Regions from separate parts of the Micromonospora sp. LOL_024 genome, predicted to be linked through region 1. Evidence: riboswitches for the same ligand, from Rfam matches in the RefSeq annotation. Region 1 holds a riboswitch; the other holds the start of a gene.
The links. Region 1 has a riboswitch for cyclic di-AMP ahead of ACFHWY_RS23115 (coiled-coil domain-containing protein). Riboswitches for the same ligand answer to the same signal wherever they lie in the genome.
Positions count from the first base shown of each region.

Region 2: linked by a shared signal. The riboswitch ahead of ACFHWY_RS20655 (C39 family peptidase) and the one ahead of ACFHWY_RS23115 (coiled-coil domain-containing protein) in region 1 are both predicted to bind cyclic di-AMP.

Region 1 covers NZ_JBHMIS010000030.1:31,240-38,527, forward strand. Annotated here, with positions in the region: gene ACFHWY_RS23110 (YibE/F family protein) at 1-1,010, shown strand, start outside; cyclic di-AMP (ydaO/yuaA leader) riboswitch at 1,177-1,308, shown strand; gene ACFHWY_RS23115 (coiled-coil domain-containing protein) at 1,312-2,325, shown strand; gene ACFHWY_RS23120 (carbonic anhydrase) at 2,388-3,083, opposite strand; gene ACFHWY_RS23125 (helix-turn-helix transcriptional regulator) at 3,240-3,575, shown strand; gene ACFHWY_RS23130 (hypothetical protein) at 3,698-4,111, shown strand; gene ACFHWY_RS23135 (hypothetical protein) at 4,243-5,031, shown strand; gene ACFHWY_RS23140 (AI-2E family transporter) at 5,166-6,350, shown strand; gene ACFHWY_RS23145 (dienelactone hydrolase family protein) at 6,385-7,053, opposite strand; gene ACFHWY_RS23150 (hypothetical protein) at 7,241-7,288, shown strand, end outside.
Region 2 covers NZ_JBHMIS010000022.1:63,298-70,585, forward strand. Annotated here, with positions in the region: gene ACFHWY_RS20625 (potassium channel family protein) at 1-487, opposite strand, end outside; gene pseI (pseudaminic acid synthase) at 543-1,592, opposite strand; gene ACFHWY_RS20635 (glycosyltransferase family 2 protein) at 1,589-2,707, opposite strand; gene ACFHWY_RS20640 (acyltransferase family protein) at 2,830-3,990, shown strand; gene ACFHWY_RS20645 (hypothetical protein) at 4,177-4,659, shown strand; gene ACFHWY_RS20650 (hypothetical protein) at 4,841-5,626, shown strand; cyclic di-AMP (ydaO/yuaA leader) riboswitch at 5,904-6,040, shown strand; gene ACFHWY_RS20655 (C39 family peptidase) at 6,265-7,140, shown strand; gene ACFHWY_RS20660 (DUF397 domain-containing protein) at 7,203-7,288, opposite strand, start outside.

The sequences.
Region 1 (7,288 bases):
ACGAGATCATCCTGGTTTCGCTGATCGACCCGGAGGATCCGTCGATCAGCGCCTACAACATCGCCGAGCACCAACGCGGCAAGCCGTTGATCTGGCTGGCGGTGCTCTTCGCCGCGGCCATCGTCGCCTTCGGGCGGTGGCGAGGTCTGGCAGCCCTGGGCGGTCTGGCGGCAAGCTTCGCCATCCTGCTGACCTTCGTGCTGCCGGGCATCAGCGCCGGCCAGCCGCCGCTGGTCGTCGCCATCGTCGGCGCGTCACTGATCATGTTCGTGGTGCTCTACCTGACGCACGGCGTGTCCGCGCAGACCTCGGTGGCCGTACTCGGCACGCTCGGCAGTCTGGTCATCACCGGATTGCTCGGGTTGGCAGCCACCGGAGCCACCCAGCTGACCGGATTCGGCAGCGAGGACGCCACCACGCTGTCCATGTTCCGCGCCGACGTCGATCTGCACGGCCTGCTGCTGGCCGGCATCATCATCGGGTCGCTGGGGGTGCTCGACGACGTCACGGTCACCCAGGCCGCCACGGTCACCGAGCTGCACCAGGCCAACCCCGACGCCTCCCGCCGTGAGCTGTACCGCTCAGCGACCCGGGTCGGACGAGCGCACATCGCCTCGGTGGTCAACACCATCGTGCTGGCGTACGCCGGCGCCTCGCTGCCGCTGCTGCTCCTGCTCACCGCGGACTCCCGCGCACTGGGCCAGATCCTGACCACCGAGTTCCTCACCACCGAGATCGTCCGCAGCGTGGTCGCCACTCTTGGGCTGATCGCCGCGGTACCGCTGACCACCGCGCTGGCCACGGTGGTGACCACCGCCGGTCGCCCCGGCGCCGCCGACCTCAGTCGGGCCGGCGCGGCCACCGGCGGCCCCTCCCCCACAGTCCTCCGGCCGGCGACGGACCGGGCTGAGGCGCTCCAGGCGCTCAGCACCCCACCCACCCGCAACACGTCCCCCGCCACCCGCTCGGGGTGGCCCGACCCGGACAGGAGCACGGACACCACATGGTGACACTCCTCTACGTGACTGCTCCCGCCGATACGGCTCAGTTCCGTGTCGCTGGTCACCCAAAGCGATTACGAAATAACGCATCTAGCCGGGTTCGAGGCGTAGAAGCCCAGATGGACTCTCGGGTAACCTCACTGCCGGTCACCGCCGAAGGCGCGCAGCGGCGCCTGCGGTGCCACCGCCCAATCGCCGCGAGGCGAGCCGGGGACCCAGGCACGTGGGGTGAATCCGCGAGAGCGGTAGGGGCCACTTCCGTCCCGAACCCGTCAGCTAACCCGGTCGGCGGTCGATGGAAGGGAAAACAGTGACGGCACCCCTACGCCGCTGGTTGACACCCGTGGTGGCCGTGTTCGCCGTGTTCGCCGTGTTCGCCGGCCCGGTGCCGGCGGTGGCCGCGCCGGACGACCCCAAGCCGGCGGAGCACGACGACGACCCGCCGATGCTCAACGATCTGATTGAGGCGACCAACCGGGACTACTCCAAGGCCAAGTCCAAGTTGGAGAAGTCCAAGAAGCGGCAGCTGCAGTTCGCGGTCGAGGTTCGCCGCGCCCAGGCGGACCTGGACACCCTCTCCCCGCAGGTCGCCCAGATCGCCACCCAGTCGTACCGCACGGGCCGGGTCGGCGCGATCGCCATGCTGCTACAGAGCACCGCCCCCGACTCGTTCATCGGCCGCGCCTCCGCACTCGACGAGCTGAACCTGGTCAACGACAAGAAGCTCAGCGAGGTCAACGCGATCAAGGTCCGCGCCGAGCAGGCCAAGATCGCGCTCGACACCGAGGTTCGCGAGCAGCAGAAGCTGACCAACGACATGGCCCGCAAGAAGACCGAGGCGGAGAAGTCGCTCCGCCTGGTCGGCGGCGTGGGCCTCACCGGCGGCCTGGTCGACGCCACCTCCCCGGTGGCGCGGGTGGGGCCGAACCGGGCGTCGGACGGCGGCTGGAAGTCCGAGTCGTGCAGCCAGAACGACCCGACCACGTCGGGTTGCGTCACGCCCCGGACGCTGCACATGTACAAGGAGGTCAAGCGGGCCGGTTTCAACCGGTTCGTTGGCTGCTTCCGGCCGGGCGACAAGTTCGAGCACCCCAAGGGCCGGGCCTGTGACTGGTCGCTGCAGAACAGCGGCTTCAGGCCGTGGTACAACAACGACACCCGGATCTACGGCAACAACCTGGCGGCCTTCCTGGTCCGTAATGCCGACCGGTTGGGTGTCTACTACGTGATCTGGAACCGGCAGATCTGGTTCCCGGCGACGGGGTGGAGTTCCTACAGCGGCCCGTCGAACCACACCGACCACGTACACGTGTCGCTGCTCTGAGCGCTCCGCGACGAATGGAGGGCCGTCCGGTCATTGGGCGGGACGGCCCTCCATTCGTCGGCTCAGGCGGCGGCCACCACTTCGGCCAGGTCGGCGGGCTCGGCGGCCACCGCGCGGACCTCACCGGCGGCCAGCCTGTACGACATGCCCACCACCGCGCACCGCCCGGAGGCCACCTCGGCGGCGAGTGCCGTGGAGGACTCCAGCATCACCTCGATGGTCTGCGCGATGTGGATCTCGACGATGGCGTCCAGGTCCGTCACCGCCGCCTGCTGCGCCCGGCGCAGGCTGGGCACCACGGCGTCGACGACGGCCCGCAGGTGACCCGGCGGCGAGGTGCCGGTGGCCACCGCCTCGCGCGCCGCCTGCACGGCACCGCACGAGTCGTGCCCGAGCACCACCACGAGCGGCGTACGCAGCACGGTCACCGCGTACTCGACGCTGCCGAGCACCTCCGGACCGGCGGTGTGGCCGGCGGTACGGACCACGAAGAGGTCACCAAGCCCGCGATCAAAGATGATCTCCGCAGCGAGCCGGGAGTCGGAGCAGCCGACGATCACCGCGAAGGGGTGCTGTTCGCCCGCGACGGCGGCGCGACGCCCAGCGTTCTGGTTGGGGTGCCGGAGCGCGTCGGTGACGAACCGCTGGTTGCCGGCGATCAGTTCGGCGAGCGCCCGTTGCGGAGCGCCGGGAACATCCGTGGTCAGGAGTTCACGATCGGGCCCTGGTTGCGGACCGAGCGATCCGGGTCGACTCATCCGGCTTCACCTCGCCTCTCGGTGGCTGCCTGGTCATCCCGGCCGGCACTGGTCTCGGGCTGCCACCACCGTCACACGCAGCGCAAGGCACGTCAAGCTATGCGTGATATGCATTTCATGTATCCGTCGGTCCCCGTCGGGAGTGGAAGTCATACGATGGCGGACATGGCGAACACCGGCGAGCGGGAGAACACTCGTAACTGGACTTTCCTCACAAATCACGCACACGTGCTACTCGCCATCGCCCGCAACCCCACCGCCCGGTTGCGCGACGTCGCGGACGAGGTCGGCGTCACCGAACGCGCCGCCCAGGCGATCGTCGCCGACCTGGAAGCCGGTGGCTATCTGCATCGCACCCGGGTCGGCCGGCGCAACGAATACACCCTCAATCCGGCCGGACGGTTCCGCCACCCGGCGGAGGCCGACCGTCACATCGGCGACCTGCTGGCCCTCTTCGCCGAGGAACCGGTGGCAGGCATCGCTGACCGCTGACCCCGCTCGGTCCGGCATGGCTGACACCGCCCTGCTGTCCAACCCGGACAAGGTGTCGTGCTTCACGGCTGGCAGGCGTCAGCGGCAGTGCACTATCCCGGACAGCGGGATAGGTTGGACGGGTGCCGTCTCTCGCGTTCGCCCGTCCGATGTGGCCGGCGACGCTGCGCGCGATGCGGGAACTGACCCGGCTGGCGCTGGCCGCGCTGGTGCTCGCCGTCGGTGTCGGTGGGATCGCAGCCGAGCTGCCGACCCGGCCCACTGCGGCGGACCTGCCGACCGTGGCCACCCGAGTCGCCGAGCCCGGCTGGATGGGTGACCAGTTTCCGGCCTGGCACGAGCAGGCGACGATCACAGTGGCACCCCCGGCCGGCATCGGGCGCGTCGACGCCGCACCCGCCACGGGCGTCGCCACACCACGCACCGCGATCGCCATCGCTGCCGCCGTCGTCACCGGCCCGGCCCGGCCCGTCGCCGCACCACACTCCACCACCGGAGAGGGCGAGCCGACCCGGCGCGGGCCGCCCGACGCCTGACCGGCGGCTCACCGGACACCCCCGACGCACGATCGAGGCGTACCCGCCGACGCGGTCCGCTGGCCGACCAGCCGTCACACCCGGCTCCACCGACACTCGGCGACCCTCCATCCGACCACGAGGTGTTGATCATGCAAGACGCCCTCTCCGCCGTCCTGCTCGACGTGCCCCGGGCTGCGGCGATCTGGCTGAGCCTGCTCGGCGTGGTGATGCTCGCCGTCACCGGCCTGCTGCTGCGTCCCCGGCTCCTCCGCTTCGATGCCGGCACCCGGATCCGGGATGCCGCGCTGCCGAGCCGCTCGGAGCACACCGACGAACGACGCGATCAGGATCGCTGGGCCGAGGAGGTCGTGGTGGCCGCCGACCGGGCCGACGCGACGGCGCGACGACGCCGCGACGGGTGGCTCGCCGCACAGGCCGATGCCGAGCAGGCTTGGCAGGCGTACGAAGCGGCGGAGGCCGGCGTCCGCCGGCTCTCCACCGCCGCCGCCATGCCGCTGCCCCGAACCCCACGCACCCCCGCCGAGTACGCCGACCGCGAGCGCTGGCTGCACCGGGCCGCCCTGGACGCGTACTGGCGGCGGGAGTTGCCGGTGGAGCAACTCAGTGACGTCTTCGCCCACCGGGGCTGGGATCCCCGGCTGCACCCGGTCGAGCAGGAGTTGCTGCTGCACCGGGCGGTACGCGACCACCTCCTGGCCCGCCAGCGGGCGGCCCGGGAACGGGAACAGGACGCCTGGCGAGCCGCGGAGGTCGCCGCCGCGGCAGCGCGCAGCCTGCGGGAGGAGACGGTTTCGGCGCTCCTGCCGGCGGTGCGGGAACAGGAGTCGGTGCTACCGCTGACCGTGCTCGGCGTCGCCGAGCAGACCCGGGAGATCCCCGCCGTCGTCGCCGGTCGGGCACCGGTCGCCGCGTACTGATCCGCCGTACCGCGTGGACGCAGCCCCTGCTGAGCCGAACCGCCACCGCCCCGCTCAGTGGGAATTAGCGTGGGATCGGTGTCGGAGGGGCGCCGTCCGGGTAACGCCCTCGCCGGACATCGAGGAGGACCGACGTGGTCGCAGGGAATGCCGGGCGTAGGACCGGCCGGCGAGCGGACCAAGGCGCCGGACCACGTCAGACGTGGGCCGCCCTACCCTGGCTGGTCCGCACCGCGGTGGTGTGGAGCGCCTGCCTGGTGGTGATCGCCGCCGGGCTCTACCTGTTGGCCCAGATCACGATGCTGGTCACCCCGCTGGCGATCGCCGTGGCCGCCACCCTCTTCCTCGCCGCGCTGCTCGACCCGGTGCAGTTGGCGTTGCGTCGGCTGCGGCTGCCGGCCGCGCTGGCCGCGCTGCTCACCGTCCTGTTGCTGCTCGGGGTCCTGGGCGGCGTCGGCGTGCTGGCGTGGAACATGACCGCCAGTCAGTTCAGCGAGCTCGGCGAGCAGCTGGGAGATGGACTGGGGCGCACCCGCGACTTCGTCACCTCCAGCCTGCCGGTGACCGACGACGAGCTCGACGGGTTGCTCACCCAGCTTCGCCAGGCGGTCAGCCAGCAGGAGGTGGACCCGGTCGCCAGCGCCCAACTGGTGACCGAGACCCTCGGGTCCGCGCTCCTCGCCTTGGTGCTGCTGTTCTTCCTACTGAAGGACGGCCGGGAGATGTGGCACTGGCTGCTGCGGCGGGTGACCGGGCGCAACCGGGGCATCGCCGCGGAGGCGGGCCGGGTCGGCTGGCGGACTCTCGGCTCGTACACCCGGGGCACCATGCTCATCGCGGGCATCGACGCCGTCGGCATCGGCCTGGCGCTGGTGCTGCTCGGTGTTCCGCTGGCACTGCCGCTGGCGTTGATCACGTTCATCGGTGCGTTCGTGCCGATCGTCGGCGCCACCGTGGCCGGCGCGGTCGCGGTGCTGGTGGCGCTGGCCGCAAACGGTCCCACCACCGCCCTGCTCACCCTGGCCGCCGTGATCGCCGTCCAGCAGATCGAGGGCAACCTGCTGGAACCACTGATCATGAAACGCCAGGTTCGGCTGCATCCGGTGGTGATCCTGCTCGCGGTGACCGCCGGCGCGCTCATCGCCGGCATCGCGGGCGCCTTCGTCGCGGTGCCGATCACCGCCGTCGCCTGGCGGGTGATCGACAGCGTGCAACGCCAACGTGAAACTGCCGCATCACCGCCACCCGAGCCCGAGCCCGAAGCAGAACCCGAGCCCGAGCCGGAGGCCGGATCCGGGCCTGCGTCCACGCCCGCCTGAAGCCGGCGTCGGCCACGCGGCGCGACCCCGGTGTTCACAGCCGAGCCGGCTGGGTGTGCAGGTGACCGCGGAACCAGTCTCCCGTCGCCTCGGCGACCTGTTCCAGGGTGCCGGGTTCGGAGAAGAGGTGGGTCGCGCCGGGGACGACCCGCAGCTCGGCCGGGGCCGCCAACCGGCTCAACGCCTGTTCGTTCAGCGTGATGACCTGCTCGTCGAGATCGCCGACCAGTAGCAGGGTGGCGGCGCGGACCTGGCCGAGGGCGGCGCCGGCCAGGTCCGGGCGGCCGCCCCGGGACACCACGGCCCGCACCGTCTCGGGCCGCCGTGCCGCCGCGACCAGCGCGGCTGCGGCACCGGTACTGGCGCCGAAGATGCCGATCGGGGCTCCGCCGAAGGGTCGCTCGACGGTCAGCCAGTCCACGATGGCGGCCAGCCGGTCGGCCAGCAGCCCGATGTCGAAGCGCAGCTCGGCGGTCTCCGCGTCCACCTCGTCCTCGACGGCGGTGAGCAGGTCGACCAGGACGGTACCGAGCCCGCCACGATCGAGTTGGTGGGCCACGGCCACGTTGCGCGGGCTGTGCCGGGAACTGCCACTGCCGTGCGCGAACAGCACCACCCCGACCGGTTCCGCCGGCACCAGCAGGTCGGCCGGCAGCTCGACCCGGCCCGCCGGGATCGTCACCTCGCTGCCCCGTTCACCCATCTCGTCCTCCCGGTGACCGCCTCCACCGCCCGGAAACCCCGGCCAGCTCCCGCCCGGATACCCCGGTCGGCCGGCGGCACGCCACCAGGTCCGGCCGGCGTTTGTACCCCGAGGCTCCGGGTAGCCGACGAGCGACCGCAGACGGACCGGCGTCACCGGCGCCGCCGACCAGATCGCGAGGACCGTCATGGCGCATCAACGTGAGCCCGCGCAGAAGGCCGCCGAGCGCAAGCAG
Region 2 (7,288 bases), on a different contig from region 1:
GGACCGTCAGTCCGGTGATCAGCTCGATCAGATAGGTGGCCAGCGCGGCGAAGAATCCGAACCCGAGGGCGGCGGCGGCCACGGCGAACAGCTTCTGCGCCCCGGTGTCCGGAGTGAGGTCGCCGAAGCCGAGGACGGTCAGTAGCCCGGTGGCGTAGTACACGGCGTCGAGGAACCCGGCCGGGCCGTACCCGACCACCCGGTGGTAGCCGTCCAGGTGTGGCCAGACGACCAGCGCGACGCCGAGGACCAGCGGTCCGAGCCAGGCGAGGAACGTGCCGGTGACCAGGAACGGCCCCGCCCAGACCAGCGGCGTCCGGCGGGTGGTGCGGCACCACCCGGCGGTCAGCGACGACGCTCGCCAGACCAGCCGCCGCACCGTACGGGCGATTGGCCCCTCCGCGTCCGGGTGCAGCACGGTGAGCCAGACGTCCACCGTCACGGTGACGATCAACGCCAGTCCCGCTACCACCGTCAGCAGAGTCATGCTCAGTGGTATACCCGTCAGGCCGGAGCCGACGCGGCGGCGCCCCCACCACCGGTCAGATCAGGTCCCAGCTCAGCGGGGTGCCGCGGACCACGTCGGTGGCGAAGCGGCGGCCCAGCACCCGGTCGATCTCCACCGGAGGTAGTCCGCCGGCCGGTCGGATCGAGCGGACATTCTGCCCGGTGACCTCGTCGCCGGCGCGCACGTCCGTCACGACGTACAGCGAACGCCGGAAGCGCAGACCCTCCCGCTCGGCCGGGGTCGGTCCGATGGCGGTGCCGCCGAGCGCGGCGTTCGCCCGCTCCGATTCGACCACCAGGGCTGCCAGTTCGGTGGGGCTGAGGGAGAAGTCGGAGTCCACGCCACCGTCGGCGCGGTCCAAGGTGACGTGCTTCTCGATGAAGCAGGCTCCGAGGGCCACCGAGGCGACCGGCACGCCGATGCCCGGCGTGTGGTCGGAGAGGCCGACGGGCACGTCGAACGCGGCGGAGAGCACCGGGATGCGGCGCAGATTGCTGTCGGCGGCCGGCGCCGGGTAGGCGGCGGTGCAGGCGAGCAGCACGATCCCGCCCGCCCCGCCGTCACGGGCGGCGCGTACGGCGGCGTCGATTTCGGCCAGCGTGGCCATCCCGGTGGAGATGACCATCGGCTTGCCGGTGGCGGCGGCCAGCCGGATCAGCGGCAGATCGACCAGCTCCGAAGATGCGATCTTGTACGCGGGAGCGTCCAGCTCCTCCAGTAGCTCCACCGCCGAGGCGTCGAACGGGGAGGAGAAGACCGTCAACCCCTGGGCGCGGGCCCGCTCGAAGATCGGCCGGTGCCACTCGTACGGGGTGTGAGCCCGCTCGTAGAGCCGGTAGAGGTTCTGTCCACCCCACAGCTCGTGCTCGCCGGAAATCCGGAAGGCCGGACTGTCGACGTCGATCGTGATGGTGTCCGGCCGGTACGTCTGGAGCTTCAGGGCGTGCGCCCCGCTGGCCGCGACGGCATCCACGATGGACAGGGCCCGATCCAGGTCGCCGTTGTGGTTGCCGGACATCTCGGCCACCACGAGGGGGCGTTCCCCGGTGCCGACCAGGTGCGGCCCGATCTTGAGCGTCGTCATCGCGATCCGTTTCCGTGCGTCCGTACCAGTGACTTGTGCCCGGTGGTGGTCTCCGCTGCGGCGCTGGTGGTCGGGGTGGCGGTGTCGGCCGGTCCGCGCAGCCGTCCGGCCAGCCGGTGGGCCCGCCGCAGCGCGGCGTAGGCCAGGTAGCTGTCCCGGCCGACCAGCCGGTGCTTGAGCCCGGCCACCCCGCCCGGCCGGGGATAGCCGCCGCTCGGCAGGTACCGGCGGTAGTGCGCGGCGACCCGGCGGAAGAACTCCCGCCGTAGATGCGGGTGCAGCCGGTCGTCGTTGCCCGTGACGACCAGGAAGTGGTTCACCATCAGGTCGAACAGCTCGACGTGCCAGCGTCCCTCGGTATGCCGCTGGCGCAACCAGGCGAACAGCCGGTCGTACTGCTCGAAGGCGTCGAAGTGCCGTCCGCTGCGGGTCGAGGTGATGGCACCCTGGCGGCCCTGGCGGTACAGGTAGCAGACCCGGTCCAGCACGGAGATCCGTTCCGCGCCGATCAGCAGCGGGTGACTGAACGGGATGTCCTCATACCAGCCGGGGTGGAAACGCAGGCCCAGGTCGGCCATGAACTCGCGGCGTACCACCTTGTTCCAGGCGGTGTGCTGCACCCGCAGCAACTGCGGCCGGTCGGTCAACCGCGCCACGCCGGTGGTACCGCGCAGCAGTCGGCTGCTGGCGTCCACCTCCCGGCGCCCGCAGTCGTGCACCCGCAGGTGGTCGACCATCATCACGTCGGGGCGGTCCGCGCGCAGCCGGTCCAGCACGACGGCGATCGTGCCCGGGGGCAGCCGGTCGTCGCTGTCGACGAACCAGACGTACCTTCCGGTGGCCACGTCGAGGCCGGCGTTGCGGGCCGGGCCGAGGCCGACGTTCGCGTCCAGGTGCAGCACCCGCAGCCTCGGATGGTCGGCGGTGTACTCGCGCAGCAGCTGCCCACACCGGTCCGGCGAGGCGTCGTCCACGGCGATCACCTCCACCGCGGTGGTCTCGTCCGCCGGAATGTCGGTCCGGATCGAGTCCAGACACTGCCCCAGGTACGCCTCGACGCCGTACACCGGCACGACGATGCTCAACAGCGGCGTTGGCGTCGGCTGATTGACCACCCCGACACCCTCGACCGTCCGGATGGACGGCCCTGGAACCTGACGTGGCCAGCGGTGGTGGAGTGTTTGAACAGCCGGACAGCGGCAGGTTAACGATTCGGCATGCCAGGTAGGGTGCCCGGATGACCAGCGCCACCGTCGTCGAGCGACCGGCCGCCAGCACCGGACGGGGTGACGCGAGCCGACTGCCGTCGCTGACCGGCCTGCGTTGGGTCGCCGCCCTGCTGGTCTTCGGTTTCCACGCCGGCACCATGCGGATCATCGCCGAGCCCGGCCACCAGGCGGTGGTCGGCGGGATCTTCACCCTCGGCCTGTCCGGGGTGCAGTTCTTCTTCATTCTCAGCGGTTTCGTGCTGGTCTGGTCGGCCCGGCCGGGCGACTCCCGGCGACGGTTCTGGCGACGCCGACTGGCCAAGATCTACCCGAACCACCTGGTGCTCTGGGCTCTGGCCATGCTGGCGATGCTCTGGTTCGCCGACCCGATCAACCCGGTGGCGGCACTGGAGAACCTCTTCCTGGTGCAGGCGTGGGATCCTCGGCCCGGCTACTTCTACAGTGTCAACAACGTGAGCTGGTCGCTATCCTGCGAACTGTTCTTCTACCTGTGCCTGCCACTGGCGCTGCCGGCGGTACGCAGGGCGCGGCCCTGGATGCTGTGGGCCGCGGTGATCGCGGTGCCGTTGCTGATCGTGGCGCTCTGGCCGGGGCAGACGCTGGTGCCGGAGCAGGGCCGGTGGTGGTTCGCCCAGGTGTTTCCACTGGTCCGGTCCCTGGAGTTCTGGCTGGGGGTGGCCGCGGCCGAGCTGATGCTGCGCGGGCGCTGGCGGGGTCCCCGGCTTCCCCTCGCCAGCCTGATCTTCGTCGCGACCTGGACAGCGGCGGCCCTCTGGATCCGGGCCGAACTCTGGGCGGCGCTGCTGTCGGTGGCGTACGTCCTGGTCATCGCCGCGGCGGCGGACGCCGACGTGCACGGGCGGCGTTCACCGCTGCGCTCGCGCCCGATGGTCTGGCTCGGCGAGGTCTCCTTCGCCTTCTACCTGGTGCACGTGTTCGTGATCATGACGATTCTGCGGCTGACCGGGGACTGGGGGACCGGGCTGCCCGGTTGGTGGGGTCCACTCGCCGTGATCGGCCTCCTCCTGCTCACCCTGGCGCTGGCCGCGTTGCTGCACCGGTACGTGGAACAGCCGATGATGCGCCGGTTGGCGCCGACCCGTAAGGCGCCGGGTGGTGCGCAGCGACCGTCGGCGCCGGGTGGACCGTCCGCCGGCGTGCTGCCGTGACAGCGGGCGCCGCCGGGTGGCAGGGACCGACGGCCAACGCTGAGCAGGGGCCGGACCGTCCATCCCGGACGGTGAGTCGCAGGGGGCTGAACTGCGGAGATTGGCGTCAGCCTGGGCGGCGCGCCGAACAGTCCGACACGCCCGCGCACGGTGTTGATCGGGCGGTCCTGGCGGTAGCGTGACCATGTGCCTCCCGTCGCGCTCGCCTGTCCCCTGTGGTGGCTGGCGCGCTGGGCCGCGCGGCTGCTGACCGGGTTCGCGGTCGCCGCCGCCTTCACCCTCGGCGCCAGTGCCGCGCCCACCGGGTCCGCTGGCGCCGCGCCGGCCTGGGCCAACGGGCCTGCTGAGGCCGCGCCGGCCTGGGCCGCTGACGCCGCGCCCGAGCAGCGCACCGTTGCCAGAACCGTCCGGCCGCCGGTCGACACCACGTCGCCACCGGCCTTCGCCGGATCGGGCCTCGCCGCGCCCGACGACCTTACCGCTCCCACGACGCCGATCGTGCTGGACGCCGGAGAGTGCGCCGATCTGACCGGCGTGCCCGCGACGCCGCCGCTGACTGCCGGGCGATCCGGGCTGAGGGTGCTCGGAAAGGCCGGTTCCGGCGTCGTGCCGGCCCCGGCGGCCGTCGTCGCCGGCACCCGGGCGGCGCGCGCACCTCCGCAAGCCTGATCCGACGACCGTTGCGTCCTGGTCCGGACGCCCGGACATCGCACCCGTCCTGAGCCTCTACCCGGCCCGCCGCCGCTCGCGCGGTCCGGGCCGGTGGCTCGACTTCCCTGTCGTGGCCGCGCCACGACGATCCGCTGCCGGACGGCCGCCGTCGCCGTTCCGATCTCCCGCGAGGTACGACATGGAGCAGACCGTCCTCTACCAGTTCCTGATCGAGGTGCCCCGGGCCGCCGCCATCTGGTCGGTCCTGCTCGTGCTCGCGCTGGGCGTGCTCGCGGCGCTGGTCGCGCGCCCCGAGCAGGCCGAGCTGACCGAGCCGACCGGGCTGGGCGTGCCGGCCGGGGAGCCCGCCGACGGGGCCGAGGACCGCGCCGCGACCGAGCCGGCCGATCTGCGCCGCTACGCCGGGGAGGTGGCGGTCGCGGCAGCCGGCGCCGCGCAGAACGTAGAGCGGCGGCGTGCGGCGTGGCGGACCGCCCAGACGGAGCTGGACCGTGCCTGGGCCGCGTACGACGAGGCGGAGTCCGAGGTCCGCCGGCTGGCCGGCACCGTCGGGCTGCCGACTCCGCGCACGTCGCACACGCCGGTCGAGTACGCGGCCCGGGAGCGTTGGCTGCACCGCGCCGCGATGGCTGCCCACTGGCGCGGCGATCTGACCGCCCGGCAGTTGACCGACGTGCTGGCGCGCCGGGCCGGCTGGGATCCCCGGCGCCACCCGGCCGAGCAGGAGGTGATCCTCGCCCGGGTGGTGTGTGACAGCCGCCTGGCCGCCTACCGGGTCGCCGCCGGGCGGGAGCGCGACCTGTGGCGGGCGGTGGAGTTCGCGACCGATTCGGCCCGCGCCCTCTCGGCCGAGGCGTACGCGGCCGTGGCGCGGCTCAGTCCGCACCGGGTGCCCGCCCTGCGCCGGGCCACCGTCGGTCGCCCGGCGGCGGTTCCCCGCTGGCGGCCCGCCCGGCTGGGCTGAAATTCCGTGAGCCGGGTCACACGGCCCCCGAATTCGGTCACTGCGCGTAGTCGGGCCGATTGTTGCAGCAATCTCCGCCGGCATTGTCCGGGCACCGTCCGGTTGTCCCCGAACGTGCCCGGAATTCCATCAGTGCCATTGAGCGACGCCAGTCCCCGGATACCCGGAAATCGTTTTGCTGGATCATGTTTGAGCAGCTCAGGACGGGTTGGCTTCGACGTGACCGGCCAGTAGTGTCAGCGCGTCCGGTGCGGTAACCGATCGCAACAGGCGACGCCGCACCGACCCGCTCAATCGTGATCTCACGAACCGGGGACCCACTGCACCACTGGGGTGAATCCGCGAATCCTCGCGGTAGGGCGACTTCCCGCCCGAATCCGTCAGCTAACCCGGTCGGCGGTGTCGGAAGGAGTTTCCACCTCGTGCAATCCGTTGTGATCCCCCTGTTGTTCCCCCGCCTCCACGGCACCACGGTGCCCGCGCTCGCCGGCCTGGTTGCCGCGAGCTGACCACCGGTCACCGTCGCCGCCCGGTTTCCCGGCGCACCCCTGGAACGGCCCAACCCGCTCACCGGGTGGTCGTCGGTACCTCCATGCCGACCTGACCGCCGGAGCCGGTATCCGTTCTCCCCTCAGCCTGTGGAGGTACCCGTGAAGCACACCCTCTCCCGCCAGCTCCGACGGCTGGCCAGGGAACGCCCGTACCAGATCGCCGCCGCGTCCGCCGCCGCGCTCGTGCTGGCGACCGGCACCGGTGCCGCGGTCGCCGGCACCGAGGAGGACCCGGCCGCCGCGCACACCACGACCGCCGTGGCCGAGCTGCGCGGCGACACCGTGGCGTCGCGCGACCAGAGTCGGGCCGCGGCCACCCCGTCGGGCGTCGCGCCGAACAGTGCCGCACCGAGCAGTGCCGCGCCGGCCACCACCACCGCCTCCCCCTCGCCGAAGCCCACCTCGGCGGCCCCTGACCCCGATGTGACAAGCAAGAAGGCGGCGCCGAAGCCACCGGAGTCGAAGACCCTCAAGTACGCCCACCAGGCCCAGATCAACGGCTACTACTGCGGCCCCGCCGCGGTACGCAACGCGCTCAGCGCCGCCGGTGTCGAGCGCGGCCAGGACGCCCTGGCCGCCCAGCTCGGCACCACGTACGCCGGCACCAACTCGGCCGAGGACACCACCCGGGTGTTGAACGCCGTCGTCGAGGGCAGCCCGTACCAGACCACGATGATCCGTGGCGGCGCGGCCACCCCGGCCCAGATGGACCAGCTCCAGGCGGACGTGGTCGCCGCCGTCACCGAAGGGCGGGGCGTCGTGGTGAACGTGGCCGGCAGCGTCACCGACACCGACGGCCGCTGGCACTCCTTCCCTGGCGGCCACTACGTCGCCGTGGTCGGCTACAAGGACGGCGGCCGGCTGGTGCGAATCGCCGACTCGGCCGACGCCTCGTACCCGTCGTACTGGGTGAGCACCATCGATCTCGCCAACTGGGCCGCCACCCGCGGCTACTCGGCCTGATCCGCAGTTAGCAAACGCGGAAGCCCTCGGCCGGACGGCCGAGGGCTTCCGCGTCGGGTACGTCAGGCGCGCGGGTCGTGCTGCTTCGCCAGGCCGACGAAGCTCGCCCAGGCGGCGGGGGCGAAGGCCAGCGTGCCGCCGTCGCGGT